3 regions of the Nesterenkonia sp. CL21 genome follow, and region 1 is predicted to be linked to each of the others. Evidence: riboswitches for the same ligand, from Rfam matches in the RefSeq annotation. Region 1 holds a riboswitch; each other region holds the start of a gene.

Region 1 (9,361 bases):
CTGTGTTTCCTGTACGCGATGCTGAGCACCCAGACGCGCGATGTGTTCCTGCGGATGGTGGCCCTGGCGGTGCCCATGGTGGTCGCGGTGATCCCGTTGGTGATCTTCCAGGAGCGTGCCGCGGAGTCCGAGGTCATCGACCGTGTCCGATTCTTCGACGTGTTCCTCCGGGAGACGCAGGACTGGGAACCGGTGAACTGGTTGGTGGGCACGCTGCCGATGACACCGATGAGTCCGGCCACCTGCGAGGAGCTGGCCTACTACGAGGCGCTGTTCTCCTCGGCGGGAGACGGCACCTGCTACTCAGTGATCTTGCACGCCTTCGCCCTGCGGGTGGTCTTCGACGCCGGGGTCCTCGGCGTCGTGCTCATCCTGGCCCTGCCCTGGATCTTCCTGCGGCGCGCGGGAGTGTCGGCCCTGCTGGCGGCGACCCTCATGGCGATCGCGGTGACCAACAGTGTGTCGGTCAGCGGGTTCAACAACCCCTACGTGGTCCTGCCGTTCCTGCTGGCGATCCTCACGTCCTCCCGGGCCCACGCGGGGGAGCACACCGGGGCCTCGCCCTGGGTCTCTGCTCCGTACCCGCACAGCATGACGGCGGGGGCCCACCTCCCCCTGCCCCGCGCGGAGTGCGCGGACGGAGCCGAGGAGGGTCCCCGCCGTCGTCGTGAGTGGTGACGATGAGTGGTGAGGATGGGGCGACGGCGCGGAGGCGCCGTGCGCCTCAGGCGTCCAGCTGCTGGCGCTTGGCGCTGATCACCCCGGTGTCGAAGCCGCCCAGGTGCAGGTTGCCGTGGAACCGGCCGTGCTCGATCTTGATGCATCGGTTCTGCACGGCGTTGAGGCCGAGGTCGGTGGCGCGCTGCATGGCCTCCTCGGAGTGGATGCCCAGCTGCACCCACAGGGTCTTCGCGCCGACCTCCGCGGCCTCCTCCGCCAGGGCGGGGAGGTCATCCGGCCGGCGGAACGCCACCACGATGTCCGGCGCCTCGGGCAGGTCCTGCAGGGAGGCGTAGCCGGGCTCGCCCAGGACCTCGCTGATGCGCGGATTGACGTAGTAGAGCCGGTAGCTGGAGTCGGAGGTCAGATAGGTGGCCACGAAGTAGCTGGCGCGGGCCGGCTTGTCGCTCATGCCCACGATCGCCACGGACTTCGCCGAGCGCAGCAGCTGCAGCCGGCGCGCGGCGTCCGGCTCCTGCCAGGTCCCGTGCGGGTGCTCCGCGGTCACGGTCTCCGCCGGGCCGGCGGTCTGGGGTGCGCTGGTCATCAGGCCTCGCCTCCGTTCTGTGCGGCGCCGACGACGGCGGGCGCCTCCTGCTGAGCGGCCAGGGCGCGGTCCAACGCCTGGTCCAGATCCCAGATGATGTCCTCGACGTCCTCCAGGCCCACGGAGATGCGGATCAGGTCCTCCGGGATGCCGGCGGCCGTCAGCTGGTCCTGGGTGAGCTGCTGGTGGGTCGTCGACGCGGGGTGCAGCACCAGGGTGCGGGCGTCGCCCACATTGGCCAGGTGGCTGGCCAGCTGCAGCTCCTCGATGAACCGGGCCCCGGTCTCCCGGCCGCCGCGCACGCCGAAGCTGAACACCGAGCTGGTGCCCAGCGGCAGCAGGTCCTTGGCCCGCTCATGGTGCGGATGGGAGGGGAGACCCGAGTGGTTGACGTACTCCACGCGCTCATCGGCCTCCAGCCATTCGGCGACCTTCTGCGCGTTGGCGGTGTGCTCCTCCATGCGCTGCGGCAGGGTCTCCACCCCCTGGATCAGCTGGAAGGCGGCCTGCGGGGTCAGGGACGGCCCGAAGTCGCGAAGCTGCTCGGCACGGATCTTCGTGAGGAACCCGTACTCCGCGAAGTTGCCCCACCAGGAGAGCCCGCCGTAGGACTCCACCGGCTCGGTCATCTGCGGGAACTTGCCGTTGTTCCACGGGAAGGTGCCGGACTCCACGATCACGCCGCCCAGCGTGGTGCCGTGGCCGCCGAGGAACTTCGTCACCGAGTGGGTGACGATGTCTGCGCCGTGCTCGATGGGGCGCAGCAGGTAGGGGGTGGTCAGCGTGGAGTCCACCACCAGCGGGATGCCGTGCTCGTGGGCCACCCCGGCCAGTCCGGGCAGATCCACGACGTCGCTGCTGGGGTTGGTCACGACCTCGGTGAAGATCAGCTTGGTGTTCTCCTGCAGCGCGGCCTTGAAGTCCTCCGCTTCGTCCGAGTCCACGAAGGTGGTCTCGATCCCGAAGCGGCGCAGGGAGACGTCCAGCTGGGTGATGGTGCCCCCGTAGAGCTTCGAGGAGGCCACGATGTGGTCCCCCTGGCCGCACAGGGCCGCGAAGACGAGGAACTCCGCGCTCATGCCGGAGGCCGTGGCCACGGCTCCGATGCCGCCCTCCAGCGAGGCGAGGCGCTCCTCCAGCGCGGCCACCGTGGGGTTGCCGATGCGCGAGTAGATGTTGCCGAACTTCTGCAGCGCGAAGAGGTTCGCGGCGTCGTCGGTGTCCTTGAACACGAAGGACGTGGACTGGTGGATCGGCACCGCGCGGGTGCCGTAGACGGCATCCGGCACGGCCCCGGCATGCAGGGCTCTGGTGCGGAATCCGAACTGTCGATCACTCATGGATGCTCCTGAGTCGGTGGCGGGGGTCTGGGTGGTGGTCTGTGCGGTCTGGGTGGTGGTCTGCACGGGCCGGGTGGTCTCGGCGCGCGGCGGGCTCAGCCGACGCGTTCTCGGCAGATCTGAGCGATCTGCGGCACGCAGTGTTCGTTCTGCAGGCTCGTGGTGTCGCCGAGGGTGTCGTCCTCGTGCAGCTGGGTGAGCAGCCGGCGCATGATCTTCCCGGAACGGGTCTTGGGCACCTCCGGCACCGGGATGACGGTGCGCGGCTTGGCCACCGGGCCGATCACGGAGCCGACGTGGGACCGCAGCTCGGCCAGCAGCCGCGCCTCCGCCTCGCTGTCGCCGGCCGTGAGCGCCCCGTTCAGCCGCTCGCGGGCCGCGGCGGTCAGCACGGTGAACGCGACGGCGGCGTGCCCGGTGGTGGCGTCCGGCACGGGACACACCCCGGCCTCCACCACGTCCGGGTGGGAGACCAGCGCCGACTCGATCTCGATGGTGGAGAGCCGGTGCCCGGAGATGTTGATGACGTCGTCGATCCGCCCCAGGATCCACAGGTCGCCGTCGGCGTCGCGTTTGGCGCCGTCCCCGGCCAGGAACCAGCCCTGGTCCGCGTACTTCTGCCAATAGGAGGTGTAGTACCGCTCCGGGTCGCCCCAGACGGTGCGGGCCATGGAGGGCCCGGTGTGGGTGAGCACGATGCTGCCCTGCGCCTCGGCCGGGACCGGTGCGCCGGCGTCGTCGACGACGTCCACCGCCACTCCCGGCATGGCGCGGGTGGCGCAGCCGGGCTTCAGGCCGGTGTCCTCCGGGCGCGGGGTCAGCACGGTGGAGCCGGATTCGGACTGCCACCAGGTGTCCACCATGGGGATCGCCGGGGCGCCGTGGTCGTCGCGGGTGTCCCGGCCGAGCTGGCTGCGCAGCCAGGTCCAGGCCTCCGGGTTGACCGCCTCGCCCACGGTGCCCAGCAGGCGCAGGGAGGAGAGGTCGTAGTGGTCAGGGACGCCGTCGGGGAACCAGCCCATCAGGGACCGCACCAGGGTGGGGGCCGTGTAGTAGGTGGTCACGCCGTGGCGCTGGATGATCTCGAAGTGTCGCCCGGGATGCGGGGTGTTCGGCGTGCCCTCGTAGATCACCTGCGTGGCGCCGGCGGCGAGCGGCCCATAGATTTCATAGGTGTGGGCGGTGACCCAGGCCAGGTCCGCGGTGCACCAGTGGACGTCCTGCGTTCGGCGGGATGGATCCGGGTGGGCGAAGAGCCGCAGATAGGTGAACAGCGCCCCGGTGAGATACCCGCCGGTGGTGTGCACCAGCCCCTTGGGCTTGCCGGTGGTGCCGGAGGTGTACATGATGAACAGGTCCTGCTCGGCGTCGAAGGCTTCCGCGATGTGCTCGGTCGAGGCGGACTCCACGACGTCATGCCACCAGACGTCTCGGCCCAGACCGTCCCCGGCGAGGTCCTCGGCGGTCCAGGGGATCTCCGAGCCGGTGCGGCGGATGACCAGCACATGGCGCAGGCTGCCGCCCTCGGCCACGGAGAGGCCCTCCACGGCGGCGTCGGCGTTCTCCTTCACCGGCACAGCCTGCCCTCGGCGGAACTGGCCGTCGGTGGTGACCAGCAGCGCCGCCCCGGTGTCCTCCACGCGGAAGCGCAGCGCCTCGGCGGAGAATCCGCCGAAGACCAGCGAGTGCACCGCCCCGATGCGGGCGCAGGCCAGGGTGATCGCCACCGTCTCCACCAGCACCGGCAGGTAGATCACCACCCGGTCCCCACGGCCCACCCCCAGGGCGGTCAGGGCGTTGGCTGCCTGATTGACCTTGTCCTGCAGCTGCGCGTAGGTGACGTCCTGCCGGTCCCCGGGCTCGCCTTCGAAATGGAGGGCGACGACGTCACCGCGCCCGGCGGCCACATGGCGGTCCACGCAGTTGACTCCGGCGTTGAGCGTGCCGCCGTCGAACCAGCGGATGTCCGGGCCGCGGCGGGTGCGCGGGTCCGGATCTGTCCACCGGTGGGTGGTGTGCCAGGGGGTCTCCCAGTCCAGCAGGGACGCCGCCTGGTCCCAGAAGGCCAGGCGCTCCTGTTCGGTGACCGGGTCCGCCCAGGAGTGGACGTCCGCGGTCAGCGGGTGCTGCAGAGTCGCCCGATCGATGTCTGACGCCGGCGTCACGCCCATGTCTTCAGCGCCTTCCTCTCCACGACGCCCAGCAGCGCGTCGGTGATCTTGCCCAGGATCGCCAGCAGGATGATGGCCAGCAACAGACGGTCGGTGCGCCCGTTGTTCTGGGAGTCGGTCAGCAGGAAGCCCAGCCCCATGGAGGAGGCGATCAGCTCCGCGGCCACCAGGAACAGCCAGGCCTGGGCGAGCGCGAGGCGCAGCCCGGAGAACACGCTGGGCACCACGGCGGGCAGCTGCACGGTGACCAGCAGGCGCAGCCCGTGGTACCCGAACGCGCGGCCGGCCTCCACCAGCTGTGGATCCACGTGCCGCAGCGCGGAGTGCACGGCGGTGAAGACGGGGAAGAACGCACCGATGGCGATGAGCGTGACCTTGGAGTCCTCATAGATGCCCATCCACAGGATGAGCAGCGGCACCCACGCCAGGGACGGCACGGCCCGGAAGGCCCCGATGGTGGGGTGCAGCAGGGAGTCGGCGATCTTCGACAGGCCCAGCACCGAGCCCAGCGCCAGGCCCAGGCCCGCGCCCACGGCGAAGCCCAGCAGCACCCGCTGCACGGAGATGGCGATGTGCTGGTAGAGCTCCCCGCGCTCGAACAGCTCCACCCCGGCGGCCAGCACCGACTGCGGAGTCGGCAGCTGCACCGGGGAGAAGACGCCGGCCGCGGTGACGCCGTACCAGAGGGCCAGCAGGACCAGCGGCACGATCGCTCCGATGAGGACCCGACCGCCGGGGATGCGACGGACCCGAGCAGGCACTCCAGCGTCCGGACTGTCCGGGCCGGGCACCGGCCGGGGTGCGGCTGAGTCACGGTCGCCCAGCACCCGTGCCGGCTCCGCGCTCTGGTGGCGGCCCTCCTCGTCCCGGGTCCGAGCGCCGTCAGGCAGCGTCTGGCTCATCACTGATCATCCTCGTCGTCCTCGACGATCGTGGCCTCGTCCTCAGAGCCCTCGGCGTCGGTGGCCTGCCGGTTCTCCGCGAACTCCGGGTGGAACAGCGTCTCGAGCGCCTCGTCGATGCTGTCCTGGCTGGAGACGTCGCCGGTGTCGAGGAAGATCGGACCGACCTCCTGCAGCACCTCACGCTGGGCGGCGCCGGGGACCGGGTCGACGTCGAAGTTCGACCGCTCCCGGATCACCGTCTCGGCGACCTCCAGGTCGATGTTGCTGTGCTCGGCCAGGATCTCGGCCGTCTCCTCGGGGTTCTCCTGAGCCCATTCGCGGGCCTGCTCATAGACGTCCACGACGGTCTGGGCGACGTCGGGGTGGTCCTCGATGAACGACTCGGTCGCGTTGATCACGCTGTAGGTGTTGAAGTCCACGTTCCGGTAGAACAGCGTCTCGCCGTCGGCCTCGGCTCCCGCCATGATCGGGTCCAGTCCGGCCCAGGCGTCGACGTCGCCGTTGGCCAGCGCGCTGCGGCCGTCCGCGTGCTGCAGGTTCTGCACCTCCACATCGCCCACCTCCAGGCCGGCCTCGTGCAGGGACTGCACCAGGAAGAAGTACGGGTCGGTGCCCAGCGTGGCGGCCACGGAGACGCCCTCGAGGTCGCCGACGTCGGTGATCCCCGAGTCCGGCGAGGTGACCAGGGCGGCCCACTCCGGCTGGTTCTCGATGAGGATGATCTGCTGCGGGGCGCCGTTGGCGCGCGCCAGCAGGGCGGCGGAGCCGGCCGTGGACCCGACGTCGATGGCCTCGGCACGCAGCTTCTCATTGGCGTCGTTGGAGCCGTGGGACTGGATCCATTCCACCTCGGTGCCGGCCTCGGAGAGCTCCTCTTCGAGCCAGCCGTGCTCCATGATCACCAGGCTGAGCGGGTTGTAGGTGGCGAAGTCGAGGGTGAGCGTGTCCAGTTCGCCCTCGGCGGTGCCGCCGGATCCCTCGCCCTCCACGCATCCGGTCGCCAGCAGAGCGACGGCCGCGCCGGCGATCGTCGCGGAGGCGGCGCGTCGGAACCGCGGCCGCGGGAAGCGGGCAGGGGAGAAGGAGGTGTCGGTCTGACTGGGCATGTCGTGAAGGGACCTTTCGTGCGTGGGTGGGAGCCGCCCCGGTCGAGCTCGGGCTCCGCCCGGCCGCGCCGAGCGGAGGCCGGGAGCGCCCGGGCCGCGCGGCCTGTCAGTCCTGAGCTGTCAGTCCTGAGCTGTCAGTCCTGAACTGTCAGACCTGAGCGGAACGTGCGGTCCGGCCGGGGCGGGTGGGCTAGTGCGCGTCGACGCCGAGGCCGGCCAGGAGCTCGCCGCGCAGGGCGGCCAGCTCGGCGGAGGCACGGTCACGCGGCCGGCTGCCCGGAACGGTGAGCAGTCGGGAGACGGTGGCGCCCTCGCGGGCGGGGTCCACCGGGTCGGAGCCGAGCAGCAGGATTCGGTCGGCCAGCTGCAGGGCCTCGTCGACGTCGTGGGTCACCAGCAGCACCGTGGTGCCGGTCTGCGCATGGACGTCCAGGAGGAGGTCCTGCATCTTCAGCCGGGTCAGGGCGTCCAGGGCGCCGAAGGGCTCGTCCAGCAGGAGCACGCCGGGGCGGCGGGCCAAGGCCCGGGCCAGCGAGGCGCGCTGCGCCATGCCGCCGGAGATCTCCCGGGGGCGAAGCTGGGCGCGCTCGGCCAGGCCGACCAGTTCGAGCAGCTCATCCACTCGCCGACGGCCCTCCGCCGCGGACACGTGCCGCGGCAGCCCGAGGGAGACGTTGCGGTGCACCGAGCGCCAGGGCAGCAGCCGAGGCTCCTGGAAGCCGACGGCGGTCCGTTCGTCATAGGTGCGCACCGGGGTGCCGTCGATGATGACCTCACCGGAGCATCCGGCGTCGAGACCGCCGACGGCGCGCAGCAGCGTGGACTTCCCGCAGCCGGAGGCGCCCAGGATGGCGACCACCTCGCCGGGGGAGATGTGCAGGTCGACGTCGTGCAGGACGGTGCGTCCGTCGAAGGCGCGCCCCACACCGCGCAGCTGCACGTCCATCGAATGCGTGGCGGCCCCTGCGGGGGCGGGACGGTCCAGCAGAGCGACGCCGCCGGAATGCTCGGAGAGGTGCTGGTCAGACTCGTGCGTCACGAGTGCGGGTGCAGACGAACCCATAGGAAATTCACTCCCATCGATCCTGGCGGTAGCACCTTTTCTGATGCGACGGGCACAGAGAGGCCGATCGACGCATCCGAAGGTTGCTGCGGCGTCACAGAGCCAGATCTCTCAGCCGCTCGGGATGGTGTACGTGCTCAACCCTACGCGGATCAGCGTGGGCCGGGCAAAGGTGATGTCACAGTGTGAGACATGTGGGGTGGCGTGGGCCCGACGACGGTGCCCCCGGATGCAGGGGGATGCCCTCAGGCTTCGGGAGACAGCGGGCCGAGGCTCTTGAACTCGCTCTGGTGGAACACCAGCGCCTCGGCGGAGTCCTCGACCGCCAGGTCCAGCAGCTCGAGCACGACGATGTCATGGTCGCCGGCCCGGACCTGGTCGTAGATGCGGGTGGTGAAGGTGACGGGCGCACCCTCCAGGGTGATCGACCCACCTGTGCCGATGCTTGTCCTCAGGCCGGTGAATCGGCTCTCCCGGTCCTTGGAGGCGATCTTCCGGCACAGCTCCGACTGGCCGTGCCCGATCAGTGACACTCCCAGCTCGGTGTCCGCCCCGGCCAGCTTCGGCCAGGTGGTGGAGCTGTGCTGCACCGCCACCGTGGCCAGCGGTGGCTCGAGCGAGACGCCGATGGTGAAGGTGGAGGCCACGAGCCCTTCCGGGCGGCCGTCCACCTCGGCGGCGACGACCACCACCCCCTGCGGGAAGTGGCCGAAGGTCCGGCGCAGCTCCAGCGGATCGACGTCGGCCAGCCGGGTGGCGGCGCGGCCCACGGCGGGGCGGGCTCCGGTGTCAGCGGGCGCGTGCGGCACGGTCTCCTCCACGGTGGTCGTGGGGCGCTCGGCGGCGGCCAGTGCGGTGCTCATGGCGGATCAACTCCCATCGGTCCTGGCGGTAGCACCTTTTCTGAAGGACCCGCCGGAGGGGGCGGATCGCATCCGAAGGTTGCTGCGGCGTCGACGAGCCAGATCTCTCGGCCGCTCGGGATGGTCTGTGTGTCCAGCGTACGGCCGCAGAGAGATGTGATCAAAGAACCGTTCGCAGGATGAGACGCGGCGACATATTCCGTCCAGCGGGCGCGCAGGATGCGTCCAGAGTGTGGCTCCCTCAGTCCGAGGGGGCTGTACATTCTTACGCCTCGTGACATGAACTCAATCCGCTGACTTGACGATTGTTCATCTGCTGCGCGTATGGTTGACCCCAACGAACCCATCCAGAGCGACTGAGAGATCTGGCTCGACGACGTCGCAGCAACCACCCGGAGCAGCCGTGCCCAGTGCGGCCCGGGGAACGGTGCTAACGCCAGAGACGATGGAGAATGCCCGATGATCTCACTGCGCCATGTGTCCACGTCCTTCCCCGCTGCCCGGGGCAAGGAGCCCATCCACGCCGTCGATGACGTCTCCTTGGAGATCCCCCGCGGGAGCATCCAGGGGATCATCGGCTTCTCCGGCGCCGGGAAGTCCACGCTGCTGCGCAACATCAACCTGCTTGAGCGCCCCACCTCGGGTG
Region 2 (9,361 bases), on a different contig from region 1:
CCGCCACCCTGGCCGCCTACGTGGGGGCCGGGGGACTGGGGCGGCCGCTGTTCCTGGGCCTGCGCAACCATGACTATGCCATGATGCTGGGAGCGTCCTTCGTGGTCATCGCCGTGGCGATCCTCGTCGACGCCCTGTTCATCGCAGCCCTACGGATTCTCAGGAGGATCCCCGGGATCCACTGAGCTCCAGGAGAGGATGGTCCCCGTGTCCTGCTCGAGCCCCGCCCCCGGCCGTCTCGGCCGTCCTGCCCTCGTCTCCGCCGCCCTGCTGGGACTCGCCGCGCTGGCTCTCAGCGCCTGCGGGGCCGAGGATCCCTTGGCTGACGGGGGAGACGACGACGCCGGCGCCGAGGGCGGCGCGCTGGTGGTCGGCTCCCAGCAGTACTACTCGAACACCATCATCGCGGAGCTCTACGCCCAGCGGCTCGAGGCGGGCGGCCACGAGGTGGACCGGCAGTTCGACATCGGCCAGCGCGAGGTCTACATGCCGGAGCTGGAGGCCGGGGACATCGACGTGTTCCCCGAATATGCCGGGAACCTGCTGCAGTACGTGGACGCGGAGGCTGAGGCCTCCGACCTGGAGGAGATCCTCGCCGGACTGGAGCAGAGCCTCCCGGAGGGGATCAGCGCCCTGGAGCCGGCGGAGGCCACCGATCAGGACAGCTTCGTGGTGACCGCGGAGTTCGCACAGGAGCATCAGCTGCGCAGCGTCGGTGACCTTGCGAACGTGGATGAGGATCTGCGGATCGCGGCGAACTCGGAGTTTGAGACTCGTCCCTACGGCCCTGAGGGTCTGCAGGAGGTCTACGGGGTGGAGGTCACCCTGGTCCCGGTGGAGGACTCCGGTGGGCCGCTGACCGTGCAGGCGCTGCTCGACGGGGACGTTCAGGTGGCCGACATCTATTCCGCCGATCCAGCCATCGAGGAGAACGGCCTCGTCATGCTGGAGGACCCGGAGGATCTGGTGCTGCCGCAGAACATCCTCCCGCTGGTCTCCGACTCTGTGGGGGACGACGCCGCGGCGCTCATCGAGGAGGTCACGGCCGAACTGACGCAGGAGGAGCTCAACGGGCTCAACGCCGTCAGTGTGGACGACCAGGCGTCGGCCGCCGACGTCGCCGCCGACTGGCTGGCGGAGAAGGGCCTCGACGAGGCCTGAGCCGCGGAGCAGGGCCCGGCCTCGCCGGGGAGTCGATGGCGCGTGTCTGCGGGAGGTCTCACCCCGTCGCGCAACTCATATGAACACATGAACATAGATGACGACATATGACGTGGAATCTTCGTTTTCCGTCTGGCGTCCAGTAGCGTGGTGCTCACACCAGCAACCATCCAGAGCGGCTGAGAGATCTGGCTCGACGACGCCGCAGCAACCCGGGAGAGCCGGGTGCTAACGCCAGGAGCGATGGAGGAGCATGAGCACTGACGTGTCCGCCGTGTCCGCCCGCCGGCCGAAGAAGCGCCCGAACGGGCAGTGGAAGGTCGACGGCACCGAGCCGCTGAACCACAATGAAGAGTTCAAGCAGGCCGACAACGGGCTGAACGTCCGGGAGCGCATCGAGACGATCTACTCGAAGCAGGGCTTCGACTCGATCGACCCGGACGACCTCCGCGGCCGCTTTCGCTGGTGGGGCCTCTACACCCAGCGTCGCCCCGGCGTGCCGGCCGGGGCCCACAACTCGCTGCCGCCCGAAGAGGTGGACGACAAGTTCTTCATGCTGCGGGTCCGCATCGACGGCGGCGCCCTCACCACCGAGCAGCTGCGTGTCATCGGGGAGATCTCCCGAGACTTCGCCCGGGACACCGCCGATGTGACCGACCGGCAGAACATCCAGCTGCACTGGGTGGCCGTGGAGGACGTCCCGGAGATCTGGCGCCGCCTCGAAGCGGTCGGCCTGGGCACCACCGAGGCCTGCGGAGACACCCCCCGAGTGATCCTGGGCTCCCCGGTGGCCGGCATCGCCGCCGATGAGATCATCGACCCCACCCCTGTCATCCAGGAGATCGCTCGGCTCTACATCGGCGATCCCGAGCTCGCGAACCTGCCGCGGAAGTACAAGTCGGCGATCACCGGACACCCCAGCCAGGACGTGGTCCACGAGATCAACGACTTCGCCCTGGTGGGCGTCGTGCACCCGGAGCATGGCCCCGGCTACGACCTGTGGGTCGGCGGCGGGCTCTCCACCAACGCCCGGCTGGCCGAGCGACTGGGAGTCTTCGTCCGCCAGGAGGAGGCCGCCGAGGTCTGGCATGCCGTCACCCAGACCTTCCGCGACTACGGGTTCCGTCGCCTGCGCAACAAGGCCCGGCTGAAGTTCCTGCTGGCCGAATGGGGGCCGGAGAGGTTCCGCCAGGTCATCGAGGACGAGTACCTGGGCCGTACGCTCACCGACGGGCCGGCCCCGTCCGCCCCGGACACTCCCGGGGACCACGTCGGCGTGCACCGGCAGAAGGACGGCCGGTGCTACATCGGCGTCACCCCCACCGTGGGTCGGGTCTCCGGGACGCTGCTGATCGAGCTGGCGGACCTGCTGGAGCGTCACGGCTCCCACCGTCTGCGCACCACGCCGCACCAGAAGCTCGTGGTCCTCGACATCGCCGAAGACGACGTCGAGACGGTCTGTGCCGCCTTGGCCGAGCTGGGGCTGGATCCCCGGCCCAGCGTCTTCCGGCGCTCCACCATCGCGTGCACCGGCATCGAATTCTGCAAGCTGGCCATCGTGGAGACCAAGACCACGGCGGCCCGGACCATCGATGCCTTGGAGGAGCGGCTGGCCGACGTCGCCGAGCAGATGCCGGAGCGGCTCACCCTGCACATCAACGGCTGCCCCAACTCCTGCGCCCGCATCCAGACCGCGGACATCGGGCTGAAGGGGCAGCTGCTGCCCGACGCCGACGGGGAGAAGACCCCCGGCTTCCAGGTCCACCTGGGCGGCGGGCTCACCTTCGTGGACCGCGATGAGGCCGGTCTCGGCCGGACTGTGCGAGGGCTGAAGGTCACGGCGGAGGAGCTCGTGGACTACGTGGAGCTGCTGGTCCGCCGGTACCTGGACGGCCGACAGACGGGAGAGACCTTCGCCCAGTGGAGCCACCGGGTGGACGATTCCGAGCTGCAGAAGAGAGAGGTCGAGCTGGTATGAGCGCCGCGACCGACATCGCCCTCACCCAGGAGCTGCGCGCCCTGGCCGCCGCCGGCGCCGAGGAGCTCGGCTGGGACGCCCCCGCCGAGGAGGTGATCGGCTGGGCGGCACGGCATGTGGACACCGCCGACGTCGCCGTCGCCTGCTCCATGGCCGATGCCGTCCTGCCGGCGCTGGTCGCGGAGCAGCTGCCCGGTGTGGACGTGCTGTTCCTGGAGACCGGCTATCACTTCACCGAGACGCTGGCCGCCCGAGATGAGGTCGCCCGTCGTCTCGACGTCACCGTCGTCGACGTCACTCCGAAGCTGACCGTGGCGGAGCAGGACGCCGAGTACGGCAAGGACCTGTTCGGCAGGGACCCGGCCGCCTGCTGCCGGATGCGCAAGATGGAGCCTCTCGGGGAGGCGCTGAGCGGCTACAAGCTCTGGTTCACCGGAGTGCGCCGGGATGAGGCGCCCACCCGCGTGGACACGCCGCTGGTCACCTTCGACGAGCTCCACGGACTCATCAAGGTCAACCCGGTCGCCCCCTGGACCTTCGACGACCTGGTCGACCACTCGAACCGCCATGACCTCCCGGTCAACCTGCTGCTGCAGAACGGCTATCCGTCCATCGGGTGCCGACCCTGCACCCAGAAGGTCGCCCCGGGGGAGGACCCCCGCTCCGGACGCTGGGCCGGCAGCGGCAAGGTCGAATGCGGCATCCACACCACCACCGCCACAGGAGCCTGAGATGACCACCGCCACCGCCGCGGCCCCACGGGCCGCCGACGTCGTCGACCTCGCCGGCCAGTCCGCGCTGGCCCGCCTGGAGGCCGAGTCCATCCACATCATCCGGGAGGTCGTCGCCGAGTTCGATCGGCCGGCCATGCTGTTCTCCGGCGGCAAGGACTCCGTGGTCATGCTGCACCTGGCCGCCAAGGCGTTCTGGCCCGGGAGGATCCCCTTCCCGGTGGTGCACATCGACACCGGTCACAACTTCGAGGAGGTCCTGGACTTCCGTGACCGCACCGTGGAGCGCCTCGGCCTGGAGCTGGTGGTCGGCAGCGTCCAAGAGCTCATCGACGCCGGCGAGCTCACCGAACGCGCCGACGGCACCCGCAACCCGCTGCAGACGGTGCCGCTGCTGCGCACCATCGCGCAGCGCCGCTTCGACGCCGTCTTCGGCGGCGCCCGGCGGGACGAGGACCGGGCCCGGGCCAAGGAACGCATCCTCTCGCTGCGCGACGAGTTCGGCCAGTGGGATCCGCGCAGCCAGCGCCCCGAGCTGTGGAACCTCTACAACGGACGCCACCGGCCGGGCCAGCACGTGCGGGCCTTTCCGATCAGCAACTGGACCGAGCTGGACGTGTGGCGCTACATCGCCGCCGAGGACATCGAGTTGCCTCCGCTGTACTATGCCCACGACCGCGAGGTCTTCCACCGTGACGGCATGATCCGGGCCGTGGGTCCGCACAGCCGCCCCACCGCGGCGGAGCCCACCGAGGTGCTGCGCGTGCGCTACCGCACCGTCGGTGACATGTCCTGCACCGGGGCGGTGCTCTCTGAGGCCGCGGACAACACCGCGGTGCTCCACGAGGTGGCCGCCGCCACCATCACCGAACGCGGTGCGACCCGCGCCGACGACAGGCTCTCCGAGGCCGCCATGGAGGACCGCAAGAAGGACGGATACTTCTGATGACCGCCACACTGTTCCGGCTGGCCACCGCCGGCAGCGTCGACGACGGCAAGTCCACTCTGGTGGGCCGCCTCCTCCACGACGCCCAGGCCATCCTGTCCGACCAGCTCGACGCCGTCGCCCGCTCCTCCAAGGAACGGGGCTTCGGCGACGACGGCGCGGAGCTCGACCTCGCCCTGCTGACCGACGGCCTGCGCGCCGAACGGGAGCAGGGGATCACCATCGATGTGGCCTACCGCTACTTCGCCACCGATCGGCGCAGCTTCGTGCTGGCCGACTGCCCCGGGCACGTCCAGTACACCCGCAACACCGTCACCGGCACCTCCACCGCGGATGCCGTGGTGCTGCTGGTGGACGTCCGACACGGCGTGGTGGAGCAGACCCGCCGCCATCTGGCGGTCGCCCACCTGCTGCGGGTGGAGCACGTGATCATCGCGGTCAACAAGATCGACGCGGTGGACTACCGGGAGGACGCCTTCCGGACCGTGGAGGCCGACGTCGCCCGCATCGCGGCCGAGCTGCAGGCCGACGACGGGGGAGCCTCCGGCGCCACCGCACCGATCGTGGTGCCGGTCTCCGCCCTGCGCGGAGACAACGTGGTCGCCCCGTCCGCCCACACCCCGTGGTACGACGGCGAGGCGCTGCTGCCCATCCTGGAGCAGCTGCCGGACGCCGACCACGCCCGCCGCCGCACCGAACCGCTGCGGCTGCCCGTGCAGACCGTCATCCGGCCGCACTCGGAGTTCCGCGGCTACGCCGGGCAGATCGTCTCCGGGTCGCTGGCGGCCGGAGATGAGGTGCTCATCCAGCCCGGCGGCCACCGCACCACGGTGAGCGCAGTCCACCGCACGGCTCTGCAGGCGCGTGCCGCCGGTGAGGAGGCCGCCGCCGAGGGAACGGGCCCCGTGGACGCTGCTGACCGGGCCGCCGCGCCCGAGTCCGTGGTGGTGGAGCTCCAGGACCAGTTCGACGTCGCCCGCGGCCACCTGCTGGCCGCGCCGGAGGCGCCCGCCGTCGAGCGCGACGAGCTGACCCTGTCCCTGGCCTGGCTGGGCGACGGGGCGCTGACCGACGGTGCCCGGGTGCTGGTCAAGCACGGCACCGAGACGGTCAAGGCACTGGTCAGCGAGGTCACCGACCGGCTCGACCTGGCCAGCCTGACGTCCCGGCCCACGGACCAGCTGGTGCTCAACGACATCGGCACCGTGACCGTGCGGCTGGCCCGTGCCCTGCCTGTGGACGACTACGCCGTGGCCAAGCGCACCGGCGCGGTGCTGCTGATCCACCCGGAGAGCGGAGACACTCTCGCCGCGGGCATGGTGCGCCTGCCCGCCGCTGCGGACACCGAGGCCCAGGACGACGACGCCTGGTTGGCGGAGTGAGCCATGGGCCGCGTCCGCATCACCGCTGAGCAGACCACGGCCCCTGACGGCCGGGTGCTCACCCGGGCCCCCGGCCCGCGTCGGCTGCTCGCCGTCGTCGTCGGGGCCGGCACGGCCCTGCTGGTGGGCAGCACGGCCGTGCTGGCCACCACCTGGCCGCAGGAGGACGATGAGCCCGAGGCAGTCTCGGCCGAGGAGCTCTACGCCGGTGACCAGCGGGCTGAGGAGCTGCGGCTGGGCTACTTCCCCAACGTCACCCACGCACCGGCCCTGGTGGGGCTGCAGGAGGACCTGTTCGCCGAGCACCTGCACGGCACGGCGTTCCATGCAGAGACCTTCACCGCCGGTCCGGCCGCGCTGGAGGCGCTCACCGCGGGGGCGGTGGACGCCGCCTTCATCGGTCCGAACCCGGCCATCCACTCCTACGCGCAGTCCGGCGGGGAGAGTGTGGTCGTGGTCTCCGGTGCCGCCAGCGGGGGAGTGCAGCTGATCGTCCGGGAGGGCATCGACTCTCCGGAGGACCTGGCGGGACGCGAGCTGGCGACGCCGCAGCTGGGCGGCACCCAGGATGTGGCCGCCCGTGTGTGGCTTCACGAGCAGGGCCTCACCGATGAGGTGGACATCACCCCCACGGACAACCCGCAGGTGCTGCGGCTCTTCGAGCAGGGTCGCGTCGACGCCGCCTGGGTGCCCGAGCCCTGGGCCTCCCGGCTGGTGGAGCAGGCCGGCGGTCAGGTGCTGGTGGACGAGCGCGAGCTCTGGCCCGAAGGAGAGTTCCCCACCACGGTGCTGGCGGTCAACCGCGAGTACGCCGAGGCCCACCCGCAGACGGTCAAGGACCTCGCCGCGGCCACCGACGCGGCGGTGGCCTGGCTGCAGACCTCCGAGGAGGCGGAGGTCCACAGCACGCTCAATGCGCAGCTGAGTGAGGACGTGGGCCTGGAGCTGCCTGAACCGGTGCTCACCCGGGCACTGGCCCACGTGACGTTCACGACCGACCCGGTGGCCTCGGCCTTCCCCCAGCTGGTGGAGGACTCCGTGACTGCCGGGACCGGGCACGACGTCGCCCTCGACGGGCTCGTGGTCCCGGCGCCGGTGGAGCCCGGCTCACCTGAGCCGACTGATGATTCTGAGCCGAGTGATGACTCCGCGCAGACCGATGATGACGGCGTCCCGAGCGCCGGACAGGAGGACCGATGAACGAGGCCGTGGTGTTCGACACCGTGGACAAGTCCTTCGCTGAGGGCCCCGAGGTGCTCTCGGAGGTCAGCTTCGACATCGCTGAGGGCGAGTTCGTCTGCCTGCTGGGCGCCTCCGGGTGCGGCAAGTCCACTCTGCTGAGCATGATCGCTCAGCTGGAGCGGCCCACCGGCGGCGCCATCGAGGTCACGGAGGGCGGGGCGGCCTTCATGTTCCAGGACGCCTCCCTGTTCCCGTGGCTGACCGCTGAGCAGAACATCATGCTCGCCCTGCGACTGGCCGAGGGGCGCTGCCAGATCCGCCAGCGCAAGGTCCGCCGCCAGCGGGCCGCCGAGCTGCTGGATCTGGTGCGGCTCTCCGAGCACGCCCACCGCCGCCCGCACGAGCTCTCCGGGGGCATGCGGCAGCGCGTGGCGCTCGCCCGAGCCCTGGCCCAGGAGCGGCCCGTGCTGCTCATGGACGAGCCCTTCGGCGCCCTGGACGCCATCACCCGGTCGCTGCTCCATGAGGAGCTGCTGCGCATCTGGCGGACCACCGGGCGCACCATCGTCTTCGTCACCCACTCGGTGGACGAGGCCGTGCACCTGGGCCAGCGCGTGCTGCTGCTGTCCTCCCGCCCCGGGCGGATCATCGGGGAATGGGAGGTCGCCGAGGAGGACCGTGAGGGAGCCCGTCGCGCCGTGCTGGTCGACGAGATCACCGAGCGGCTGCGGAACGAGGTGGGACGCCATGGTGGCGACACCCACTGAGGAGCACACGCGCCCCGACCCGGATCGCCAAGCTCCTGAGCAGGTCGAGCTGCTCCGACACGCGTCCTCGACCGGCTCAGGCCGTGGCCGGGGAGACGACGTCGCCGACCTCTCCCGCGGGCTCGACGCACTGGAGACAGCCGGGGGAGCGCCCCGACGGCGACTCGATCCTCAGTCGGTGCTGCTGCCGGTGGCCGCGCTCGCCGTCGTCGTCATCGCCTGGCAGCTCTATGTGATGACGGGGCACCGGCGCACGGACATGGTGCCCGGGCCGATCGACGTCGCCGGGACCGCCTGGGAGCTGTGGCGGACCGGTGCGTTCTGGGAGGCCGTCAGCACGTCCCTGGGCCGCGGTCTGGCGGGGTTCGCGCTGAGCATCCTCATCGCGACTCCCATCGGGCTGATCATCGCCCAGGTGCGGATGCTGCGCCAGGCCTTCGGACCGCTGATCTCCGGGCTGCAGGTGCTGCCCTCGGTGGCCTGGGTGCCCGCGGCGGTCATCTGGTTCGGCCTGACCGACGCGACGGTGTACTTCGTGATCTTCATGGGCGCCATCCCTTCGGTGGTCAACGGCCTCATCGCCGGTGTCCGGCAGGTCCCGCCGCAGCACCACCGGGTGGGACGGGTGCTGGGGGCGAACCGCTGGCAGATGACCACCCGCATCCTGCTGCCGGCCATCCTGCCCTCCTATGTGGGCGGACTTCGCCAGGGGTGGGCGTTCTCCTGGCGCTCGCTGATGGCCGCCGAGATCATCGCCACCGGAGGCTCCATGGGCTTCGGGCTGGGCACGCTGCTGGACCAGGGGAGGGCGCTGGCCGACATGTCGGTGGTGCTGACCGCGGTGCTGATCATCCTGCTGGTGGGGGTGGTCGTGGAGCTGCTGGTCTTCGCCCCCATCGAACGCCGGCTGCTGACGACGAGAGGACTGTTGGAATCATGACTGAGCACACCACCCCGCGCACCGGGCACGTCGCCCTCATCGGCGGAGGACCCGCGCAGCCGGATCTGATCACCCACCGGGGTCACGAGCTGCTCATGGCCGCCGACGTCGTGGTGGCCGACCGGCTCGGCCCCCGTGGGCTGCTCGACGAGCTGCGCGACGACGTCGAGGTGATCGACGTCGGCAAGACGCCCGGGCGGCACACCGCCACCCAGGACGAGATCAACGCCCTGCTCGTGGACCGGGCGAGCCGCGGACTGCGCGTGGCCCGGCT
Region 3 (9,361 bases), on a different contig from region 1:
CGCCGATGATGGCCGGGCTCCCCGAGGCCGCCCGCGAGTCTCTGGCCTCGAAGACGCCGCATCCGGCGCGACTGGGCCGGCCGGCCGACTATGCCCTGCTGGTGCGGCAGATCATCGAGAACCCCATGCTCAACGGCGAGGTCATCCGGCTCGACGGCGCGGTCCGCCTGGAGCCTCGATGACACAGGTCAGCGCCGCGGTCCGTCTCACCTGCTGACGCGCGTGCGTGGCGGACTGCGAGGGCCACGTCTCTGGTGTTGAATGGGGTCCGCGACACCACGCATCCCAGCGGATGGAGACCACCGATCGATGAGCACAGCGCGTCCGGACGAGCCCATGCCGTCTGATGCGCCCGAGTCCGCCGACTCTCCTGCATCCCCAGACTCCGCCGCATCTCCTGCATGCCCTGACGCCGCAGCGTCGCCCGCTCCCGACGCCGACGCCGACGCCGAGCTCGAGTCCGACGCCGAGCTCGGGGTCGGGGCTGCGGAAACGTCCTCGAGTCGCGGGTTCCTCGAGGAGTACCGCTGGGGCCTTGCCGTCATCGGGGGGCTGAGCCTGCTGCTGGTCCTCCTGGTCGGGGGACTGATCCTGACCGCCAACCCCCACCGGGGAACACCACCCCAGGAAGCCGACGACCAGGGTGCGAGCCGGGAGGGCCGGGCCGTCGGCCTGCTCGGCGCGGAGGCACGGCCGGAGAAGACGGCCCATGAGGACCTCCTCCCCGCCGGGGGCGAGGCCTTCTCGGACGGCGAGGGGCTCGTGGTCGGGGAGGACATCGCGCCCGGCGCCTACCGCCAGGACCCCGGCTCGGGCCCGACGGATGCGACGTGCTTCTACGTGATCTACGCCGACGCCAGTGAGACCACCGTGCGGCGCACGGGGGCCGATGACCGCGGAATCGCCGTCCTGGAGGACGGTGAGGTGGTCGACTCGGTGGACTGCGGCGACTGGCTGCCCCTGGAGGACACCGTCCCGGAGAGGCCCGAGACCCAGTTCGGCACCGGCATGCACGTCGTCGGTGAACACGTGGAGCCCGGGACCTATGAACTGGACTGGGACGAGGACACGATGCTCTGCTGGTGGGACATCTTCCGGGACCTGCGCGGGGACGGCCACATCCTGGACTCCGGATTCATCCCCCGCGATGCCCCGGAGTTCGGTGAACCGCTGCAGATCACCCTCGGCGACCAGGAGCAGCTGGTGGTCAGCTCGGAGTCCTGCGGCACCTGGACGAAGGTCCGCTGACAGGCGGAGAGGCGGGAGCCGGCACATCACCCCTCCTCGCCGACCCCTCAGTTCTACTACACTCTGTAGAAGAAGCCGTTCCCCTCGACCCCAAGGAGCACCATGCCCCGCATCACCATCGGCCTGGGCGGGATTCTGATCCTGCTCGGCGTCATCGCCTACATCGCCACGTCCTTCGCCAGCTGGACCGCGCTGATCCCCGCGATCCTCGGTGTCGTGCTGCTCATCAGCGGCCTCATCGGCCTGAAGAACGCGAAGGTCGGCATCCACATCGCCCTGGTGGTGGCGCTGCTCGGCGTCTTCGGCACCTCCATGAACGTGATGCAGCTGGGCGCGCTGTTCGCCGGCGAGGCCGAGCGGCCCGCCGCCGTCGTCGTCAGCTCCATCACCTTCGTCCTGCTGATCGTCTACATCATCACCGGGGTGCGCTCGTTCATCCGCGCGCGCCGCTGGAAGGGCGCCGAGGCCGCCGAGGCCTGAGCCTCCCCCACGCCGCCTGAGCGCGACCACACTATGGGCCGCCCCGAGTCACTCGGGGCGGCCCATCGTCGTCTCCGGCGGTCGACAGGCGGAGTCAGCGTCCAGAGCCCGCGCAGTCCAGCCGGCCGGGCTCCATCTCGATCTCCTCGACATCCTGCAGGCCGGCGAACTCGGAGCCCAGGACCACGTCCACGGTGAAGTCGTCGCGGTCGTCGACGTCCACCAGGGCTCCGGGGATGTGGTGCTGCACCGTGTAGGCCTGCCGCAGCCCTCGCTCACCGGCACGGATGATGGCCTCGAAGCCGGTGTCGGCGAAATAGTCGTTGTCCACCGCCTCCACCCGGAAGTCGCGATCCGTGAGATCCTCGGCGACGTCGCCGGCGAGTCCCGGCTCATTGGTGGCATTGAGGACCTGAACCGGCACCCTCTCGGGGACCACCGGCGACAGGATGCGGCTGGGACAGTCCTCCCCGGCGGGGATGGAGCCGCCGCCGACGATCGCAATGTCGATGGTGCCGTCGATCATCAGCCAGCTGCCGACCGTGATCCCTCCCAGGACGCCGATGGTGCTGGTTGCGACGGCGATCTTCTGCCGCCGGGTCGCCGGCGTCGGGGAGCTGCTCATGCCCCCATCCTATTTCGGGCCCCGCCCCGAGGGCGTCAGGGCAGGGCCGGTTCGCAGTCGAGATCATCGGCGAAGAGCCCGACGCCGTCATCCTCCGCCTGGGACCAGGCATCCTCCACGGAACTGAGGAACCGGTCGTTGGGCGGGTAGTGCACGGGAACCCCGAATCCGTCCCGGGCCATCTGGACGTTCAGCAGGACGTCATCGGCCCAGACGCCGGCGAGCAGGCGGTCATAGCGGTCCGTGCGCTCGTGGTCGAACTCAAGGACGAGGGGATCCCCCGGGGCGACCAGTGACTCCATATGCGCCGAGGACTCCGGCCCCAGGCATTCCACCGGCTGATGGGGATGCACCGACTCCGGGGTGTCGATGTTCAGCAGCCGCACCCGTTCCTCCTGTCCGTCCAGCTCCACGACGAGCGTATCGCCGTCGACCACGCGCACGAGGGTGGCGACCTCGCCGTCCTCCGACGGCGACGGCGCGGCACCTTCTCCCGGGCTCTGGATCCAGCTGATCAGCGCACCGAGGAGGACCACCAGCACGAGCCCGAGCAACCACCACAGCAGGCCCTGACTGCCGCCTCGGCGGCGCCGGCGTCCCGCCGCTCCACCACCAGACACTCCACCGGACACTCCCCCGGAGACTCCCCCAGACACTCCGCCCGAACCTCCGCGGGAAGCCGTGCGCAGGGAGCGTCGCACCGCCTTGCGGGCATTGCGGCGCATCGCATTCTTCAGATACCGGTCGACCATGGGGACCAGCGTATCCGGAGGCCATGACAGGGAGCCCGGAGGCCTCCGAGGACCCCCACAGGGCCGTCGAGCTCCGCTGGCTGCCAGTTTGTGCAGGAGGCACCTCAATATGTTCACATAACGTCATCCCTTGTCGAGGGTCTTCCCCGAACCACGGGCCCGTGCTAACGTCAAGACCACACAAGGATCACGAGAACCGGTCACACAGGCTCTGGCTTGGCCGGTCGGCAACCCTTTCCCGCGTGACGGGGTGCCCCAGATGACGATCCGGCCGCGAAGCTCATATTCACCGAGGTGGATTTATCTTCAGCGGCAAGCACGGCGCAGGGGAAGCCTCCCTGTGGCGCCTCATGAACGATGATGAACGCCCCACACGGAGGACCCTCCATGACACCATCCGTGCCGTCCGCCGGCACTCTGTCTCAGCACGCCCTGGAATCTGACGACCACGCGCCGCACACCTCGTATCTGGTGCAGCGCACCCGACGACGCTCGCTGATCTCCTTCGAGGTCTTCCCGCCGCGGCCTGCCCGCGACGGCCGTGACCCCTGGCGCAGCATCGAACTGCTGGCCGAGGCGGGCCCGGACTACTTCTCCGTCACCCACGGCCACAACCAGCCCGAGGGAGCGAATCTGGAGGTGATCCGGCACCTGCTCCGGAGCACTCCCGCCCCCGTGATGGCGCATCTCATCGGCGCAGGCAGCACCGGCGCCCAGGTGCGCCGCTCGGTGGAGCAGCTGCTGGACCTCGGCGTGCGGGACGTGCTCGCCCTGCGCGGGGACCCACCGGGCGGTGCCCGGGAGTGGATCCACCAGCCTGCAGGCCTGAACCGCGCCGCCGAGGTGGTGCGTCTGGTCCGGGAGGTGGAGCAGGAGCGCCTCGACCCGCCCGAGGGGCCCGGCGCCCGCCCGGTGTCCATCTCAGTGGCCGCCTATCCGCCCTCCGGCACGGACCGGGACCACGAGGCGGACCTGTGCGCACTGTGGGAGAAGCAGGAGGCCGGCGCCGACTACGCCATCACCCAGGTCTTCTACGACCCCGAGGACTACGCCCGCCTGGTGGACGACGCCCGATCCCAGGGCATCCACCTGCCGGTCGTCGCCGGACTGGCCCCGCTGACCAGCCCCAAGCGGCTGCGACGCCTGGAGGAGATCTCGGGAGTTCCGGTGCCGCAGCACCTGCTCGACTACCTCGACGTCGCCGACCCGGCCGAACGACGACGCCGCGGGGTGGCCGCCACTCTGAACCTGATCGACGCGGTGCTGGAGCTCGGATGTCCCGGCCTCCACCTGTTCACCTTCAACCAGCACCCGGCCGCCCTGGCGATCCTCGATCACCTGAGGATCCGAGACGCCGCACGTCAGCAGCGGGTCCTGCCCGAGCTGTCCTGACCCCGGAGCGCACCGCTCCCTGCCGCACAGGGCCCCTTCATTCCTGCGGACCGCATCGCGGTCGGCTGTCCTGGTGCGCCCTGCCGCGTCACCCGGGACGAACAGTCCGGGCACCCCATGCGATCCGTCCATCACCTGCATCTGACCCCAGACACATCTGACACATCTGACAGAGGAGACATCATGACCACCACCCCTGCCCGCCCCGAGGACCAGCCGCCCGCTCAGGTTCCCGCCCTGCCGGCGACCGTGCTCGGCTACCCGCGCATCGGACCCAATCGGGCGATCAAGAAGGCGCTGGAGGCACACTGGCGCGGCGGCGACGTCGCTGCGCTGCGCGAGGCCATCCACGCTCACCGCGCCCGCACCCTGGGCCGTCTGGCAGGCCTGGGCCTGGAGTCGGACTCGGCGATCCCGGCCGACGGCGCCGTGATCGATCAGGTCCTGGACGCCTCCGTGCTGCTCGGCCTGGTGCCGCGGCGCTTCCGTGAGGCGGGCTTCTCCGCCACCTCCCCGGACACCGGCGAGGGCCTGGCCCTGGTCTCTGCGTTGGCCCGCGGCACCTCCACGGTGGAGCCGCTGGAGCTGACCAAGTGGTTCGACACCAACTATCACTACTACGTGCCGGAGATCGAGCCCGACGTCGGCTTCTCCGCTCAGACGGACGCCGTCGTCGAGCGCTTCCGTGCCTTCCGCGACCTGGCCGCCGAGACGGCCGGCGCGGCCCTCCCCCGCCCCACCCTGCTGGGCCCGGTGAGCTTCCTGCTGCTGGCCAAGGCCGTCAGCTCCGCCGAGAGCCCCACCGGCGGCACCGACGGCGCCCTCGCCCAGGAGTCTCGGTTCGACCGGCTCGATGAGCTGGTGGCCGCCTACTCCGCCCTGCTCGGCGCCCTCCATGACGCCGGTGCCGCCTGGGTGCAACTGGAGGAGCCCGCACTGGCCTCCGACGGATGGGACGTCCCGCGGGAGCAGATCGTCACCGGCCTGCGCACCGCCTACACCGCGTTCGCCGGGCTCACAGCGCGTCCGGCGCTGTTCGTCCCGGTGAGCTACGGCACCGCCGGCGACGACGCGCTGGCCGCCCTCGGCGCAGCCGGCGTCGAGGCGGTCGGCCTCGACCTGGAGCGCGGCGCGCTGCCGGCGAAGGAGGGCCTGGCGCCGCTTGCCGGACGGACCGTGGCCGCCGGCATCGTCGGCGGGCTGAACGTGTGGCGTACCGATGTGGCCCGGGCGGCCGGGCTGCTGGACCAGCTGCGGGAGCGCCACGAGGGCCCGGTGACGGTCAGCAGCTCCACGTCGCTGCTGCACGTCCCCCATGACGCAGCCCGCGAGACGCAGCTGGACCCGCAGGTGGCCGGCTGGCTCGCCTTCGCGGACCAGAAGGTCGGCGAGGTGCTGGCGCTGGCCGGTCATCTCACTGCAGGTCCGGACGCCCTGGAGGGGCTGCGCGCGGATGACGCCTCCCGCCGCAGGCTGCGTGAACGGCACCCGCAGGTGCGGGTGGAGGCGGTGCGCCGTCGTCTGGACGAGGTGCTGCCGGAGGACCGCCGCCGGGCCGCCGCCGAGCACCGCCGGGCCGCTCAGGAGGCGGCTCTGGACCTGCCGCCGCTGCCGACCACCACGATCGGTTCCTTCCCACAGACCTCCGAGATCCGTCGGGTGCGCGCCGCCCACCGGCGAGGGGCCCTGGACCAGCAGGGGTACGAGGAGGCCATCCGCGGGCAGATCGCCGACTGCATCCGCCGCCAGGAGGACCTGGGTCTGGATGTGCTGGTGCACGGCGAGGCGGAGCGCAATGACATGGTCCAGTACTTCGCGGAGAACCTGGAGGGCTTCATCACCACCACCCACGGCTGGGTGCAGTCCTACGGCTCCCGCTGCCTGCGCCCGCCGATCCTCTTCGGCGATGTGCACCGTCCCGCCCCGATCACCGTGGAGTGGACCCGCTACGCCGCCTCGCTGACCCGCCGGCCCGTCAAGGGCATGCTGACCGGCCCGGTGACGATCCTGGCCTGGTCCTTCGTGCGCGACGACCAGCCGCTGGCCGCCACGGCCGACCAGATCGCACTGGCCCTGCGGGACGAGGTGGAGGATCTGCAGGCCGCCGGCACCCGGATCATCCAGGTGGACGAGCCGGCGCTGCGGGAGCTGCTGCCGCTGCAGGTGGCCCACCGCCCCGAGTATCTGCGCTGGTCGGTGGAGTCCTTCCGCCTGGCGACCTCCGCGGCGAAGCCGGACACCCAGCTGCACACCCACCTGTGCTATTCGGAGTTCGAGACCGTCATCGACGCGATCGACGCCCTCGACGCCGACGTCACCACCCTGGAGGCCTCCCGGTCCGGCTTCGAGGTGGTCACCGCCCTGGCGGAGCACGGCTTCTCCCGCGGCATCGGCCCGGGCGTGTGGGACATCCACTCCCCGCGGGTGCCCGGGGTGGACGAGCTCATCGAACGGCTGCGGCTGGCCGCCGAGGTGCTGGACCCGCAGATCGTGTGGTCCAACCCGGACTGCGGCCTGAAGACCCGCGGCTGGGAGGAGACGGAGGCCTCGCTGCGCCATCTGGTCAACGCCACCGCGGTGGTGCGCGCCGAGCTGGCCCGGGTCCCGGCCGGGGTGTGACGCTCCGGCGGTGAGGTCAGGATCACGACGGCGGCGGGCCGGTGTCCGCGGAGCTCGGCTCTGCGGACACCGGCCCGCCGTCGTCGTGCGCAGGCTCCGGGGCTCCGAGCCGTGGTCAGTCCCGCTCCCACGGCGGCGGCGCGCTGGTGACGGTGATGTCGCCGTCTCCGGTGTGCAGGGCGATCCGGCAGGACACCTCGGCGTCATCCTCCCGGTCGGCTGCGCCCTCTCCGAGGTCGACGTCGACCTCCCCTGACGCCTCGGTCTCCACCGTGCACCGCCGCGGATCCTCCTGGGCCGGCAGGGTGATGCTGATGTCCCCGCGACCGGTACGGACCTCCAGGGACGCCGGCAGTGCGGTGTGGGTCAGATCCACCTCCCCCTCCCCGGCACGCACGGAGATCTCCTCTCCGCTGAGGGAGCTTCCCGAGACGTCGGCGCGGAACGTTCGGACGTCGACGTCGCCCTGGACACCGCGCAGCATGACCTCGCCCAGCACAGGCTTCGGCTCCCCATCGACGACGACGTCGGCGAGGTCCCCTCCGGCGAGCCACAGGTCCAGGTCCCCGGCCAGGTGCTGGACGCTGTAGTACATGCCGTCGGCAGAAGCGACGTGGAGGTTCGACCCACGGGGCAGCAGGAGTTCCTGATCGGCCAGTGTCCCGCAGTCCTATCCGCAGCGTGTCGTCACCGCGGTGGCGCCGTCGAGCTGGGTGACCTCGGTGAAAGGGTCTCCGGGCACCCGGTAGAGGTTCTCTGTCAGCTCCATGCCGTCACGGTCCTGCCCGGAGAACGTCATCTGCAGCGCATCGCCGGTGTACCAGATCGCATCCTGCGGATCACCGAGAGTGCGTTGGATCTGCTCCGGCTCGCGGCCGCCGGCCAGCCAGGTCATCTGGAGGATCGCCGCCAGAGACGGGTTCACACAGGCGGCCAGCACCACCGCGGTGAGGACCGCGCCGATCCCGCCCCACAGCCTGCGCGGCCATGGCCGGTCGGTCGTCGAGCTCATGAGGGTCCGCTCTCCGCGCCGGAGGACAGGTACGTCAGCACGGCCAGGACCCGTCGGTTGTCAGTGCTCGCCGGCGGGATGTCCAGCGTGGAGAAGATGGCGTTGATGTGCTTGGACACCGCCGAGTCGCTCAGGTGCAGCGTGGCGGCGATCCCGGCGTTGGAGCGCCCCTCGGCCATGAGTCCGAGCACCTCCCGTTCACGGCGGGTCAGCAGGTCGATGCCGTCGCGCCCGGCCCGGCGGGTCAGCAGCTGGGAGACCACCTCCGGGTCCAGGATCGTGCCGCCGTCGGCCACGGTGTGCACCGTCCGCAGGAACTCGTCGACGTCGGCCACCCGGTCCTTCAGCAGGTAGGCGACGCCGCGGGTCTCCCCGGTGAGCAGATCCACCGCATAGCGCTCCTCCACGTACTGGGACAGCACCACCACCGCCAGAGCGGGGTCCTCCCGGCGCAGCTGCAGAGCGGCCCGGATGCCTTCATCGGTGTGGGTGGGCGGCATGCGCACATCCACGATCACCAGATCGGGCCGGTGCGCGGCCACGGCTTCCAGCAGGGCGTGGGCGTCCCCGACGGCGGCCGCGACGTCGATGCCGTCGTGGGTCAGCAGGCGCACCAGCCCTTCGCGCAGCAGCACCGAGTCCTCCGCGATGATCACCCGCATGGCAGCACCGCCGTCACCGTGGTTCCGCCGCCCTGAGGACTGCGGATCTCCAGTCGTCCGTTGACCGCGTTGACGCGGCGGCGCAGCCCGGTCAGCCCTGTGCCGGACTCCGGGTCCGCACCCCCGGCGCCGTCGTCTTCGACTGCGACCCGCAGCTCGTCCCCCTCACGGAGGATGGTGATCTGCCCCCGGCGCGGTGCGGCGTGGCGCATCGCGTTGTTCAGGGCCTCGGCCACGACGAAGTACGCCACGGCCTCGACGCTCACGGCCGGGCGCGGAGCGACGTCGACCTCCACGGCGACGGGGAAGGGCGCGCGATCGGCGAGCCCGGAGACGGCGGCGTCGAGCCCGCGGTCCTCCAGCACCGCCGGGTGCAGCCCGCGCACCAGATCCCGGATCTCCTGCAGGGCCGAGGTCACCTCGCCCTGGGCGCGGACGAGCGTCTCGCGCAGCTCCTCGGGGTCTTCGGCATGGATGCGGCGAGAGAGGCCCAGGTCCACGGCGAGCGCGGTCAGCCGCTGCTGGGCGCCGTCGTGGAGGTTGCGTTCGATCCGGCGTCGTTCGGCATCGG

The links. A riboswitch is a leader RNA that binds a small molecule or an ion and turns the genes downstream of it on or off. The one in region 1 is predicted to bind S-adenosylmethionine.
Region 2: linked by a shared signal. The riboswitch ahead of Q7C18_RS12825 (nitrite/sulfite reductase) and the one ahead of Q7C18_RS09290 (ABC transporter ATP-binding protein) in region 1 are both predicted to bind S-adenosylmethionine.
Region 3: linked by a shared signal. The riboswitch ahead of Q7C18_RS10425 (methylenetetrahydrofolate reductase) and the one ahead of Q7C18_RS09290 (ABC transporter ATP-binding protein) in region 1 are both predicted to bind S-adenosylmethionine.

Annotation. Positions count from the first base shown of each region.
Region 1 covers NZ_JAUTWR010000005.1:23,378-32,738, forward strand. Annotated here, with positions in the region: gene Q7C18_RS09260 (hypothetical protein) at 1-678, shown strand, start outside; gene Q7C18_RS09265 (CoA-binding protein) at 725-1,267, opposite strand; gene Q7C18_RS09270 (O-acetylhomoserine aminocarboxypropyltransferase/cysteine synthase family protein) at 1,267-2,607, opposite strand; gene acs (acetate--CoA ligase) at 2,703-4,778, opposite strand; gene Q7C18_RS09280 (ABC transporter permease) at 4,769-5,680, opposite strand; gene Q7C18_RS09285 (aliphatic sulfonate ABC transporter substrate-binding protein) at 5,680-6,789, opposite strand; gene Q7C18_RS09290 (ABC transporter ATP-binding protein) at 6,980-7,735, opposite strand; SAM riboswitch class I at 7,863-7,983, opposite strand; gene Q7C18_RS09295 (flavin reductase family protein) at 8,098-8,715, opposite strand; SAM riboswitch class I at 8,726-8,842, opposite strand; SAM riboswitch class I at 9,056-9,167, shown strand; gene Q7C18_RS09300 (ATP-binding cassette domain-containing protein) at 9,175-9,361, shown strand, end outside.
Region 2 covers NZ_JAUTWR010000009.1:53,334-62,694, forward strand. Annotated here, with positions in the region: gene Q7C18_RS12815 (ABC transporter permease) at 1-185, shown strand, start outside; gene Q7C18_RS12820 (ABC transporter substrate-binding protein) at 199-1,161, shown strand; SAM riboswitch class I at 1,325-1,411, shown strand; gene Q7C18_RS12825 (nitrite/sulfite reductase) at 1,415-3,139, shown strand; gene Q7C18_RS12830 (phosphoadenylyl-sulfate reductase) at 3,136-3,870, shown strand; gene cysD (sulfate adenylyltransferase subunit CysD) at 3,872-4,816, shown strand; gene Q7C18_RS12840 (GTP-binding protein) at 4,816-6,198, shown strand; gene Q7C18_RS12845 (ABC transporter substrate-binding protein) at 6,202-7,398, shown strand; gene Q7C18_RS12850 (ABC transporter ATP-binding protein) at 7,395-8,147, shown strand; gene Q7C18_RS12855 (ABC transporter permease) at 8,128-9,087, shown strand; gene cobA (uroporphyrinogen-III C-methyltransferase) at 9,084-9,361, shown strand, end outside.
Region 3 covers NZ_JAUTWR010000006.1:59,546-68,906, forward strand. Annotated here, with positions in the region: gene Q7C18_RS10400 (SDR family NAD(P)-dependent oxidoreductase) at 1-182, shown strand, start outside; gene Q7C18_RS10405 (hypothetical protein) at 310-1,248, shown strand; gene Q7C18_RS10410 (hypothetical protein) at 1,351-1,728, shown strand; gene Q7C18_RS10415 (LytR C-terminal domain-containing protein) at 1,823-2,353, opposite strand; gene Q7C18_RS10420 (thermonuclease family protein) at 2,389-3,105, opposite strand; SAM riboswitch class IV at 3,291-3,430, shown strand; gene Q7C18_RS10425 (methylenetetrahydrofolate reductase) at 3,493-4,497, shown strand; gene metE (5-methyltetrahydropteroyltriglutamate--homocysteine S-methyltransferase) at 4,681-7,116, shown strand; gene Q7C18_RS10435 (DUF4097 family beta strand repeat-containing protein) at 7,232-7,711, opposite strand; gene Q7C18_RS10440 (hypothetical protein) at 7,787-8,128, opposite strand; gene Q7C18_RS10445 (response regulator transcription factor) at 8,125-8,790, opposite strand; gene Q7C18_RS10450 (sensor histidine kinase) at 8,781-9,361, opposite strand, start outside.